Regions from separate parts of the Shewanella sp. 125m-7 genome, predicted to be linked through region 2. Evidence: predicted binding sites of a transcription regulator. Region 2 holds the regulator's gene; each other region holds the start of a gene.

Region 1 (4,555 bases), on a different contig from region 2:
GCTGTTTCAGCCGCATCACATGGACGCCATACCGTCATGTTTGGTGTCATACGTAGGTTAGCAAGTTGCTCAACTGGCTGGTGAGTCGGACCATCTTCACCTTGACCGATAGAGTCATGGGTATAAACGAAGATGTTCTGAATGCCCATCAATGCAGACATACGTACTGCGTTACGTGCATATTCCATAAACATCATGAACGTCGCGCCGTAGTTGATGAAACCGCCGTGCAGAGAAGCGCCGTTCATGATACCGCTCATGCCGAATTCACGTACACCGTAATAGATGTAGTTACCAGCAGGATCGTCTTGAATGCCTTTAGAGCCAGACCAAAGCGTTAGGTTAGAACCGGCTAGATCTGCAGAGCCACCTAGCATTTCAGGTAGGATAGCGCCAAATGCACCAATCGCATTTTGTGATGCTTTACGGCTAGCAATACCTTCTGCTTTATCTTGACACTCTTGAACGAAAGCTTGTGCTTTCTCTTCAAAGTCAGCAGGTAGGTCGCCAGAAATAACACGACGCTTGTATTCAGCCGCCAATTCTGGGAATGCAGCTTCATAAGCTGCGAACTTATCGTTCCAGTTAGCTTCGTTAGCTTGACCAGCTTCTTTAGCATCCCAACCCGCGTAAACGTTTTCTGGGATTTCAAATGCACCGTGGTTCCAGCCAAGGAATTCACGTGCAGCTGCAATTTCAGCATCACCTAGTGGTGCGCCGTGACAGTCGTGGCTGCCAGACTTGTTTGGTGAACCAAAACCGATAGTCGTTTTACAGCAAATCATGGTTGGCTTGTCTGTAACAGACTTAGCTTCTTCGATAGCCGCACGAATAGCGTCGCTATCGTGGCCGTCTACGTTTGCAATAACATGCCAGCCGTAAGACTCAAAACGCTTAGGCGTATCGTCAGTGAACCAGCCTTCAACGTGACCATCGATAGAGATACCGTTGTCATCCCAGAACGCGACTAGCTTGCCTAGACCTAAAGTGCCGGCTAGAGAACACGCTTCGTGAGAGATACCTTCCATCAAACAGCCATCACCTAGGAAGCAGTATGTGAAGTGATCAACGATGTCATGACCTGGCTGGTTGAACTGTGCAGCCAGTGTCTTTTCAGCAATAGCCATACCTACAGCGTTACTGATACCAGCGCCTAGTGGGCCCGTTGTCGTTTCAACACCTGGTGTGTAACCGTATTCTGGGTGACCCGGTGTTTTAGAGTGAAGCTGACGGAAGTTTTTCAACTCTTCGATAGGTAATGCATAACCTGTAAGGTGCAGCAAAGAGTAGATAAGCATAGAGCCGTGGCCGTTAGAAAGGATAAAGCGGTCACGATCAACCCAGTCTGGGTTGTTTGGGTTGTGCTTTAGGAAATCGTTCCATAGCACTTCAGCAATATCAGCCATCCCCATTGGTGCACCTGGGTGACCAGAATTGGCTTTTTGAACAGCATCCATGGTCAATGCGCGGATTGCGTTTGCGAGTTCTTTACGAGATGACATGCTCTCTCCTGCTTCGTTTTGAGGTATTGAGGCTTAGATTGAGAAAAGGGCCACAAATTTGTATTTGCTTTTCCCTTCCCTACAGCAAATTTTGGAGCCATATTTTCGCCTACTCGCCAGTAGGACGCAAATTTAATTCACCCAGAATGAAAATTTTTGGCACTTTTAAGTGAGATGGACAAAGCTTGAGCAAGTTAACGTCATCAAATAGCAGCTTTTTTCTATTTAAGCGGCTTACTCTCTTGGCAAACCAAGCGCGTCAACCTCAATAATTGATCATTTCTAAAACAGAACAGGGTCAGAAAAATAGATGTAATTTCCTTTACTAACATAATGCTAAGCTAAACCATAACCTCTATTGAGCATGCATCTATCAGACAAATTGCGCGCGTGACTGCACAAAATTTAGTGAAAGGGGTGTCATCGGCTCTGTTTTACACTAGAATAGCCGTCTAGATGTAGATACTTCTACACATTCAAATTGTTTAAAGACGAGATTTTCCATTATGGCAAAGCACTTGTTCACCTCTGAGTCGGTCTCAGAAGGTCATCCAGATAAAATCGCCGATCAGATTTCTGATGCGGTACTAGACGCAATTTTGGAGCAAGATCCAAAAGCGCGTGTAGCATGCGAAACTTATGTCAAAACTGGCATGGTTATGGTTGGCGGCGAAGTTACCACTTCAGCTTGGGTTGATATCGAAGAGATCACCCGTAAGACTGTACGTGACATCGGTTACACTCACTCAGATATGGGTTTTGATGCCGATTCTTGCGCAATCCTAAACGTGATTGGTAAGCAGTCTCCAGACATCAACCAAGGTGTTGACCGTGCAGACCCGAAAGAGCAAGGTGCTGGTGACCAAGGTTTAATGTTTGGCTACGCCAACAACGAAACCGACGTACTCATGCCTGCGCCTATTACTTATTCGCACAAGCTCGTTAAGCGCCAGTCTGAAGTACGTAAAGACAAGACACTTCCTTGGTTACGCCCAGATGCTAAGAGTCAGGTGACTTTTGCTTATAACCCAGATGGCAGCATTGCTGGTATCGATGCGGTAGTCCTTTCTACGCAGCACAGCGAAGATGTGACTCAAGCAGACCTGATTGAAGGTGTAATGGAAACCATCATCAAGCCAGTGTTACCGGCTAAGTGGTTATCTAAAGACACTAAGTACTTCATTAACCCAACTGGCCGTTTTGTTATCGGTGGTCCAGTAGGCGATTGTGGTCTAACGGGTCGTAAGATCATCGTAGACACATACGGCGGCATGGCACGTCACGGTGGTGGTGCTTTCTCTGGTAAAGACCCATCAAAAGTTGACCGTAGTGCAGCATACGCAGCACGTTACGTTGCTAAGAACATCGTTGCAGCAGGTCTTGCAGACCGTTGTGAGATCCAAGTGTCTTACGCAATTGGTGTTGCAGAGCCAACGTCAATCAGCATCGAAACATTTGGCACAGCTAAAGTTGGCGAAGAGCTATTGATTGACCTAGTACGTCGTCACTTCGACCTACGCCCATACGGTCTAACAGAGATGTTAAACCTAGCTCGCCCAATCTACCAAGCGACTGCAGCATATGGTCACTTTGGTCGTAACGAGTTCCCATGGGAAGCAACAGACAAAGTTGACGCACTACGCGCTGACGCTGGTCTTTAATCGTTATCGATTAGTTCGGCGTTGTTTGTTCAACGCCAATAAAAACCGCCACTTGGCGGTTTTTTTATGTCTGGAACATTTATGACGATTTGCCATGGATGGCAAAAAATCGTCGTTATGTCTGGAACATTTATGACGATTTGCCATGGATGGCAAAAAATCGTCGTTATGTCCGGAACATTTATGCCGATTTACCATGGATGACTTTTTCAAAATAATAAATCGTCGTTGTGTCTGGAACATTTATGACGATTTGCCATGGATGAATTTTCAAAATAATAAATCGTCGTTGTGTTTGCAAAATTAGGTTTTACATTAGAGTGACACAATTACGCAAGACGCCATAAATTGCGTATTACAGTTAACTTCCAACTGTAGTGGTTCCAATGACCTGCGGTCGGCGTATGTGCAGATACTGCCGTGACACGCTATAAATACATCCCTGTAAGCTCGGCCATGACGTCCATGTCATGGACGGTCACGGCCGCATCTACACTAGGTTAGAAAAGCAACATGACCTAACCTCAGGTGTTTGCTCTACAAAATCTAGAGCTATCGCAAGTAGTATAAAATTGGCTTAGCATCATAATTTTTTTTAATCGGTAAGGATAAACAGCACATTGCAATTAACTTGGTTAGCGCCTGATGATCGCATCGAGGTGAAGAAGTTCTACCGCCAGCACATGCCTTATGCACGCTTGTTGCAGAAAGAGTCACTCTGCGTGTTGACTCAAGCCGACTGCATTTTAGCTAACGATATGAAACCCAATTCTAAGCAAATTATTTATTCTGAGATAGTCGCTAGTGCGCGTATTCGGCCTATTGGTCAGTTAGCTATTTTAACTGGCATGTTGGTGCATCCTGATTTTCGTGGCCAAGGTGTGGGGCATAAGTTGATGGATGAACTTTCATCCGTTCTCAGTGATGGTAAGACGTATATTTTTGCTTTGGCGCATTTGGAAGGGTTTTATGCGAAACATGGGTTTAGCGCTGCGTCAACAGCACCAAATGATATCGAGCAGTTGTTTTTGAAATATCAAGGTTCTGATAAGGAACTTGTTTTAATGGGATTAGCTGGTGCTATTGAACGATAGCTTTCGTTTTATTTATTTAAATAATTCAGCGGCTTAGACAGGCTCAGTGAACGAGCCACAACGAACAATACCCATGAATGCCCTGCTCATGAGTATTATTGAGGGAGGCAAAGAGTGTTCCGTTATCTGTATTCATACCAACAGGACGTAACCGTACGAGTCACTCGAGTCGGGCTACCGTCTGGATCCACAACTGTTGAAGTGACAGTTGTTTTTCTGCAACTCTTCATTCTTATTTTCCCTTGTAGAAAATGGTCGCTCCACGGACGGTTACCATAAAATGCCTCATACTCACTCT
Region 2 (4,555 bases):
GGGTGGTAAACGCCTTGCTACGTAAATGTTTTATTAAAGTTAAACTTTGTCATCCATTTTAGTCAATTTTGTCTTAGAATATCTTAAGAACAAAAATAACCTTTTTTCGATTTGAGTCGTATTGCAGCTTAGAGCGTTAAGGACATTAAAAGGTGGAATGGATGAACCTAAAGAAAATAGCACTAGCTTGTGCCTTGTTACATTGCTTTTCAGCCCATGCAGGGCAAGAATATTATGAGGCCCGAAGTGATGCTATGGGGGGCGCGGGCGTTGCAGCTTCAAATAAAGAGGGGGCGGCATTTGTTAACCCTGCCTTACTCGCGATTAATGCGCATAAAGATAATTCTGCAGTACTGCTGATGCCCGTTCTTGGAATCGATATGGCTGATAGCGATGACATGATAGATAAGTTTGATTCGCTGATTGACGCATACGATGGCTTAGCTGATGCGATTGATACTGGCAATAGTGGTGATATTAATCAATTTCGTGATGATTTAGTGGGTGATTTAGAGTCGTTAAAGGGCACTTCAGCTTACGCGAGTGCGGGGCTTGGTTTTAGCGTGGCTATTCCGCATCAAAGAATGCCGATGGCAATTTTCTATAAGAGCTATGTCAACGCCGTCGGCGTTGCAGATATCGCGCAGTCAGATATCAACACCCTCAATAATTTAGATCCTAATAATCCACCACAAATTTCTGATTTAGACTCTCAAGGGCAAGTGGTAGGCGGCGCAGTATCAGATTTAGGTATTGCATTGAGTTTTCCACTTTCTATCGTCAATATGCCGATTGCAGTGGGTATATCGCCAAAGTTTCAGCGCGTCGACACCTATAACTATATTGCCAATGCGAATAACTTTGATGCCAGTGATTTTGACGACGTTAAGTACCGTAATGATGAGACTAACTTTAACCTCGATATCGGTGTTGCCTTGCAACCATTTGAAGGGCTGACGCTAGGTCTGTCGGGGAGAAACTTGATTAGCCAGGATGTGGATACCATAGAAGTTGAAGGGCAAAAGTTTACCTACCGCGTAGAGCCTTTGGTAACCGCTGGAGTGGCTTATGACTGGAGTATTTTATCGGTAACGACAGATATCGATCTGATTGAAAATAAGAAGTTTAAAGAGCTCGATGGTACCCAATATTGGCGCTTAGGGGGTGAAGTCAGAGCCTTTGATTGGATGTCGCTACGAGTGGGTTATCGCCATGATATGAAAGACTCTACAGCTAATCTCTATTCTTTGGGTTCAGGCTTTGCCTTCGGTGATTCGTTTTTCTTAGACTTCACAGGTATGTTTGGTGACGACAATGCGGTAGGAGGCGTACTGCAAACCTCCTACCATTTCTAGTCGACCTCTTCTCGTTGATTAGCCCATCAATTCGATAGTCGACTTAACGGTTAAAATCAGTGCACTAACCGCACATAAAGCCAGAGTGAACGCTCTGGTTTTTTGTTTGTCGACTCTGCCAACCAATCGCCCCGCCACGATATATCCCAAAATCACAGAAGGTAGCAGCATTAAAGAGATATAAAAGTGCTGAACAGTTAATAGGCCCGCAAAAGCTAATATGATTAGGGCTATCATAGAGCTGAAGATAAAGAAGGCCGATAAGGCGGCGCGAAATTGGCCTGCATCTTTACCGGAAAGCAAGATGGCAAGAGGCGGCCCACCAATTGAGGCTATGTTGCCAAAAATACCGGATAAAATGCCTGCGATAAATAAGCTAAATCGATTCACTGGAATACTAAACTTCATCAAGCTTAAACCAACCGCTAATGCCACAATCGCGGCTATCGCCAGACCTAAAATCGGTTGCGGAGCAATGAGTATTAAGGTCACCCCGAGTATGCCGCCAGGAATACGGCCTAACAGTGCGTACTGCAGGCCGTTGAACTCAAGTTGGCCGCGCTCTCTAAATAGGGTAAGCAATGCAATAGAGAACCCCATCATGATGACGGGGGCGGGCACGAGGCTTGGGTCGACAATATAGAGTAAGGGGCTAGCAACCACTGCTAGGCCAAAGCCGATAAGACTTTGGGTTAGTGCGCCACAAAAGATAATCAGTGAGGCGAGTACAAGCGTAGCGGGTTCGATCATCAGTTTATCCAGCCGCTAAGGGCTAATATATGCGAGCTAGTCTGAGATGATGCCGTGAATCGACTCACAGCGACAAGTTTAAATAGCCAATACGTTTATAAGAAGTGACAGTGAAAATCACCAATTGTTTGGGCCTAAAAACAGATAAGGACTGCTAAGCAGTCCTTATCTGGAGATCATATTTGTCGATAATCAATGAAGATTATTCAAGTTCTTCCCACTCAATACCCATCTCATCCATCAAACGTTTAACCTCAGCAGGCATGCTGTCAGGTTTATCTTTAGTCAGATCGGCATCGTTTGGCAGTGGCTGACCTGTGTATGCATGCAAGAATGCTTCGCACAACAGTTCACTATTTGTGGCGTGACGCAAGTTATTCACTTGGCGGCGTGTGCGTTCATCGGTAAGTACTTTAAGTACTTTCAAAGGAATGGACACAGTAATTTTTTTCACTTGTTCATTCTTTTTGCCGTGTTCAGCATATGGGCTGATATAATCGCCATTCCACTCAGTCATTGACTCACCTGTTATTTCAAAATTCGGGGCAGATTTTAACCCTTTAAATTGTGCAGTCAAATTATTGCCTCTTATTTATGACAATTGCAAATAGATTTCTATATGCATGGACGTCTAAACGGCTAAAAAGGTTGACGAAGGCGGAGTGCTTAGGTACATTTAGACGTCCAGACATCTCTAATAAGAAAATACGTAAAAAGGAGTAGTACATGACCGAGCGTAAACTAGCCACTGTGGCAGTACGTCAAGGCATTGAGTCCGATAGCCAGCATGGCGCTGTTGTGCCGCCGATTTACCTATCAACTAACTACTCTTTTGATGGTCATAAAAATCCAAGAGATTTTGATTATAGCCGCTCGGGTAACCCTACCCGCTCAATTCTTGGTGATGCTCTTGCTGAACTAGAAAAAGGGGCTACAGGTGTGATCACTTGTACTGGGATGGCGGCCATCACGCTAGCGACCAGCTTATTGGGACCGGATGATTTACTCGTAGTTCCACATGACTGCTATGGTGGCAGTTATCGTTTGTTTACTAATCTGGCTAAGAAAGGTCAGTTTAAGCTGTTAGTGGTCGATCAAACTGACTCTCAGGCACTACATCAAGCGATAGCGCAGAAACCTAAGATGGTATGGTTAGAAACACCGTCGAACCCGTTGCTGCGTGTCGTTGATATTGAGTCTATTTGTGCTGCGAGTCATGAGGTTGGCGCGCTAGTTGCGGTTGATAACACCTTCTTATCGCCTATTTTGCAGCAGCCGTTATTACTTGGCGCCGATATCGTGATCCATTCGACAACCAAATATATCAATGGCCACAGTGATGTGGTGGGCGGCGCCGTCGTGGCAAAAGATCCTGAAATCGGTGAATTGCTGCATTGGTGGTCAAATACATTAGGGCTAACGGGGTCAGCATTTGATAGTTATCTCACTTTGCGTGGAATTCGTACACTTGCAGTACGAATTCGTGAACATCAGGCGAATGCACAACGAATTCTTGATATTCTAGTCAATCATCACGCTGTGTCGAAGATCTATTATCCAGGGCTTAAAGATCACCCCGGACATGAAATCGCGGCTAAACAGCAAAAAGGTTTTGGCGCTATGTTGAGCTTTGAGCTTGAAGGTGGCGAGCCACAATTGGTGGCATTTTTAAAAAATCTTAATTATTTTTCAGTTGCAGAAAGTCTTGGCGGCGTAGAAAGTTTGGTGGCTGTTCCAGCAACCATGACGCATCGAGCGATGGAGCCGGAGGCTCGCGCTGAAGCTGGCGTAAAAGATACGCTGATCCGTCTTTCTGTTGGTATCGAAGATGCTGACGATCTTGTTGCCGATATTGAAGCTGCGCTTAATGCTGCAGCCGCTTGTTAATTAAAGGGGTATACGATGGCACGCTGTCACTTACATAAATTTGGTGGCTCAAGTCTTGCGGATGCAGACTGTTACCGTCGCGTTGCTCATATTCTGCTGACGCATGGCCATAGCGACGATTTAGTTGTGGTGTCGGCAGCCGGTAAAAGCACTAACTTCTTGTACAAGTTACTCGAGTTAAGTGGCACTAAACAGTTGTGGCAAGAAGAGCTACAGACACTGATTAGCTTCCAGCAAAATTTGATTGAGCAGTTGCTCTCAAACGAGCAGGCACGCTCTTTAAGAGAGCGTTTATCGACCGATAAGTCGCAACTTATAAGTCTATTATCGATAGAGTCGATTAATGACTATCAAAGCAACCAAGTCGTAAGCTTTGGTGAGCGCTGGTCTGCGCGTCTATTAGCCGCGCTACTACGAGAGTCTGGTGTAGCGGCATCTGATGTCGATGCTCGTACCTTACTGATTGCTGACGAGGCTGCAGTGCCACAAATTCGAGTGCAAGAGTCTCGTGAGCGTGTGCATCTGATAACCGAATCGCACCCAAATGAACGCCTAATTATTAC
Region 3 (4,555 bases), on a different contig from region 2:
GGCGTAAATTAAACAGGGATTAAATTTTGATGAAAGATAAGCAACATCTAAAATTAATGACTTAATTCATATAGATTTAATTGGCTATGAAACGACTGAGCCCAGCGTAAGAGCTCAACACGATTACGTGCTTGTGTTTTTCTAAAAATAGAGGAGATATGTGCCTTTACCGTATGCTCACTAATATTGAGCTTACTGGCGATCTCTTTATTGCGTGCGCCACTCGATACCAATTGAATAATCGTTTTCTCGCGTGTCGTTAATACGTCAAATGATTCGGAGGCTTCAATTGTTATGGTTTCAGAAGTGTCCACTCTATTGACTAATTGGCGCAGCATCGCGCTCATCAAGGGTCTATCGAACCAAAGTTCATCGGCTAACATTTTGCGTAAACCGGTTAAGAGTAGATCCATACGCTCATTCATAAACAATAAGCCACGGATCCCTTGTAACAGGGCTGCTTCTGCCGATAAACCATCACGATCGACTTGATAAATAGCCACAGGTACATGCTTTACCAATTGACTCGCCACCAACGGAATACCATTGATATCGAGTGCGGCACCTTGCTGAGCAACCAAATAAAAGCAATTGCTCTTAGGCTCAAGTTGCTCTACGTTTGATATTACTCGCGTCTTCAATCCTATTGACTCTGCGAGTATTGCTAAATGGCAAGGGGACGCCATTTGATGCAGAAAGACGACTTCGTCAATTTTACTCATCACTCTTCTCCCTGAAAAGTTTTCCCTGTTCGCTACATAGAACAAGCTAAAGTGCTGCTTCTGAAGCCAGACACAGGATTAGCTTGTAAGCTTTAGCGCAAGACGACAGCATGATTTCAAATATTCGCCCGAGCCACACATCATGCAACTCGTTATAAGCTGCAGCAGTATACAAGGTCCCCCCTGCTTATGCTGTGATAAAGTGGTATAGCCAGTTAACTTATCATAGTTTCTCGTTACCGAGCTTCGCTCTCAATTGCTTATCATGCAAACGACGGAGTAGGACGACAGCCGATATTGCTCCCACCAGAGCCATCGCCATATCAGACTGGGTGTCCCACACGTAACCTTGCGTGCCTAAGAACGCTTCGGCATCTTCACCAGTAAGTTCAGCCACCCACCACTCTATAAGCTCATAAAAAGCAGAAAATGCCAATGCAAAACAGATAGCTAAAAAGTTACACCATGCCCCGACTTTGACCACGCTTAAGCGAATAAACACCTCTCGCGCCAAAATAGTCGGAATAAAGCCTTGAGCAAAATGGCCGACTTTGTCGTAGTTATTACGATCGCCACCGCTCCACTGTGCAATCCAATCAAATAGCGGCACTTCAGCATAAGTATAATGCCCACCGACCATCAAAATGATGCAGTGAATCAAGATCAAACCATAGGCTAAACTCGTTAAGGCAAAGCTATTACGCGTATAAATTAAAATGGGCAAGGCAATGAGAGCCGGGGCCACTTCTAAAAACCAGGTGAATTGATCTTTAGGATTAATCCCTGACCAGATTAATACCGCGAAGAATATCACTAGCCACACGGCGCTTTTATTCAAAATATCTCCCTCATATACCATATTGTTCTAAATTAAGAATAAACACTTTAGCCATCTAGCCCTCCACAGCCACAAAAAAAAGTGATACTTTGTTACCTCTGTTACGCTTTCGAGGTAAATATCAGTTGTGAAGGCTTTGCAGTCCTTAGTACATTGACAGTCTATACCCAAACCACTCCTACAACGTAGAGTTTAGTCGTCTCTGCGGTGGCGTTAAGTATACATAATACATATAAACTAAAAGGGTACATAAATCATGGCGAAACATTCGCTGGACAAGGATAAAATTAAGATCCTGCTGTTGGAAGGCGTCCACCAATCTGCGGTAGATGTATTTGAACGTGCCGGTTACACCAATATCGAATACCACAAAGCATCACTTGCTGAAGACGAACTTCACGTTGCCGTTAAAGATGCCCATTTCATTGGTATTCGCTCCCGTACCCAATTGACTGAAGACGTATTATCCCAAGCTGACAAACTTGTCGGTATTGGTTGTTTCTGTATCGGCACCAACCAAGTCAGTCTTGCTGCGGCTGAAAAAATGGGGGTTCCAGTATTCAACGCACCGTTCTCAAATACGCGTAGCGTCGCTGAACTGGTATTGGGTGAGATCATCATGCTACTGCGCGGGATCCCGCAGCGGAATGCATTGGCTCACCGTGGTGGTTGGCTAAAGAGTGCTTCAGGCAGTTTTGAGGCCCGCGGTAAGACCTTAGGCGTCATAGGTTACGGCCATATTGGTACTCAGCTTGGTATTCTTGCTGAAACCTTGGGTATGCGCGTAGTCTTCTTTGATATTGAAGATAAGCTGCCGCTAGGTAATGCGCAGCAGGTGCACTCATTGCAGCAACTGCTTTCAATTGCCGATGTGGTGAGTTTGCACGTACCTGAGACGCCACAAACCAAAGAGATGATCAGCCATGAAGAACTGGCCTGTATGCGTAAAGGCAGCATCTTAATTAACGCCTCACGCGGTACAGTGGTTGATATCGACGCCTTAGCGGCATCATTAAAAGAGGAGCACCTTGCGGGCGCGGCCATCGACGTATTCCCCGTTGAGCCTAAGTCTAATGACGATGAATTTGTTAGCCCGCTTCGCGGCCTAGACAATGTATTGCTCACGCCACATGTAGGCGGCAGCACAGCTGAAGCACAAGAAAACATAGGTATCGAAGTTGCGGGTAAGCTAGCTAAATACTCAGATAATGGTTCAACCATGACGGCGGTGAACTTCCCTGAAGTATCGCTTGCCCAGCACTCTGGTACGTCGCGCTTACTGCATATTCACCGTAACCGTCCGGGGATCTTGATCCAAATTAACCAAGCGTTTGCAGAAAAGGGCATTAACATTGCCGCTCAGTATCTACAAACGACAGCTGAAATTGGTTACGTCGTCATGGAAGTCGACTCGGATAAGGCTGACGAAGCACTTATCGAAATGCAAGCGATTGAAGGCACTATTCGAACCCGCTTACTGCATTAAGTTACGTACAAAAATCTAGTCGCTCATATCCATTAGATAAGGGCCCCCGAATATGGCCGTATAATCCGTTTATACGGCCTTTATTTTTTGTCTTAGTAATACCCGTTACATTAAATATGTCGTCAATTCAGAAGCAATCAAGGATTTAAAAGCGCAGCATGCTACGTTGGAAGATATTGATATACGACTAAATGGATTTAGGAGGTAGAGCGAAGCAGGATGCCAGAGCCGAGAATAACGTTCAACTTCAAGCCCGCCCCCTTCTGCGCTTTGAATTCCCACAGGATAAACAGAGACTTAAAGCAATGGGCATAATAGTGTGAACCGCTGCGCTTGCGCAGTAATATTTTAGCGGTACAATCATTGTCCTTATTGGTTTAATTCTTGGATCCTCTTATGACGCTGTCAACTTCTCAGCCAACTTGGCCTCTTAATGGACAACAGCCTGAACTGCTTTTTTCTGAATTAACACACTTAGGTTTAATGTCAGTCACTGGCGAGCAAGGTCGCAGCTTTATTCACGGCCAAGTGACGAGTGATATCAGCTCACTTGAAAGCGACCAATGGCGCTGGGGCGCACATTGCGATCCTAAAGGTAAAATGCTGGCCAGCTTTAGAACCTTTGCTAAAGATGACACCTTGTTCTTGATGATGCCAAAAGACACCTTGGCACTGGATCTACCGCAACTGCAAAAATACGCAGTATTTAGTAAGGCTGAGCTAAGCGACGTCACTGATGCATGGTTATTGCTAGGCGTGGCAGGAGAGCAAGCTCAGGCTTGGTTAACTGCGCAATTTGGTGAGCTAAATAATGAGCTAACTCAGATCGATAACGGCATGATTATCCATGACTCAGGTCGCTATATCGTGGCGATTGAGCAAAGCCAAGCGTCGTCATTACTTAATCATATTGAGCAGCCAATTTTCGATGCTAGCGCATGGCAAGCACTCGAAATCGCTGCCGGCTACCCTAATTTAGGTGCCAGCCACCAAAGTCAATTCGTTCCACAGATGTGTAACCTTCAAGCCATCAATGGGATCAGCTTTAACAAGGGCTGCTACATGGGCCAAGAAACCATTGCCCGAATGAAGTATCGCGGTGGTAACAAGCGCGCACTTTACATTGTTAGCGGCACGGTAACAGCGCCATTAACCAGTGAAAGCCAGCTTGAGATTGCACTGGAAGATGCTGACGGATTCCGCCGAGCCGGTACGATTATCGAAAGCACTCAGCGCGGCGATCAAGTTTTGCTCACCGCGGTATTGCCAAATGATACTCAGCTTGATGCGCAACTAAGAATTGCTGCTGATGAATCATCAGTATTGACGCTAATTGCACTGCCTTACTCGCTAGAAGAGCTAGATTAGTCAGTCTTAACTGTAATAAAGAAGCATAAAAAGACGCCTTGAGCGCTTTTTTATGCTTCTTCAATCGACTCGATGAGCTTATTCACTTTCATTATGGCCATCATGAGTTTTAATCGCTTCATCAATGACCCGTTTAAAGTG

What was found. The regulator MetJ, encoded in region 2, represses methionine synthesis genes. The targets are predictions, from matches to a motif close to TAGACGTCTAGACGTCTA.
Region 1: metK (methionine adenosyltransferase) is a predicted target of MetJ. The motif match lies at 1,948-1,965, and genes of this name have one in related genera.
Region 3: serA (phosphoglycerate dehydrogenase) is a predicted target of MetJ. The motif match lies at 1,609-1,626, and genes of this name have one in related genera.

What each region holds. Positions count from the first base shown of each region.
Region 1 covers NZ_JBRILQ010000005.1:33,869-38,423, forward strand. The annotation lists gene tkt (transketolase) at 1-1,502, opposite strand, end outside; gene metK (methionine adenosyltransferase) at 2,009-3,163, shown strand; gene ACVBIL_RS03545 (GNAT family N-acetyltransferase) at 3,784-4,257, shown strand; gene ACVBIL_RS03550 (hypothetical protein) at 4,380-4,555, opposite strand, start outside.
Region 2 covers NZ_JBRILQ010000023.1:12,018-16,572, forward strand. The annotation lists gene ACVBIL_RS11910 (conjugal transfer protein TraF) at 162-1,355, shown strand; gene ACVBIL_RS11915 (sulfite exporter TauE/SafE family protein) at 1,374-2,105, opposite strand; gene metJ (met regulon transcriptional regulator MetJ) at 2,308-2,622, opposite strand; gene metB (cystathionine gamma-synthase) at 2,832-3,992, shown strand; gene ACVBIL_RS11930 (bifunctional aspartate kinase/homoserine dehydrogenase II) at 4,008-4,555, shown strand, end outside.
Region 3 covers NZ_JBRILQ010000047.1:3,507-8,061, forward strand. The annotation lists gene ACVBIL_RS17610 (response regulator transcription factor) at 54-722, opposite strand; gene ACVBIL_RS17615 (DUF2238 domain-containing protein) at 946-1,560, opposite strand; gene serA (phosphoglycerate dehydrogenase) at 1,817-3,046, shown strand; gene ygfZ (tRNA-modifying protein YgfZ) at 3,443-4,414, shown strand.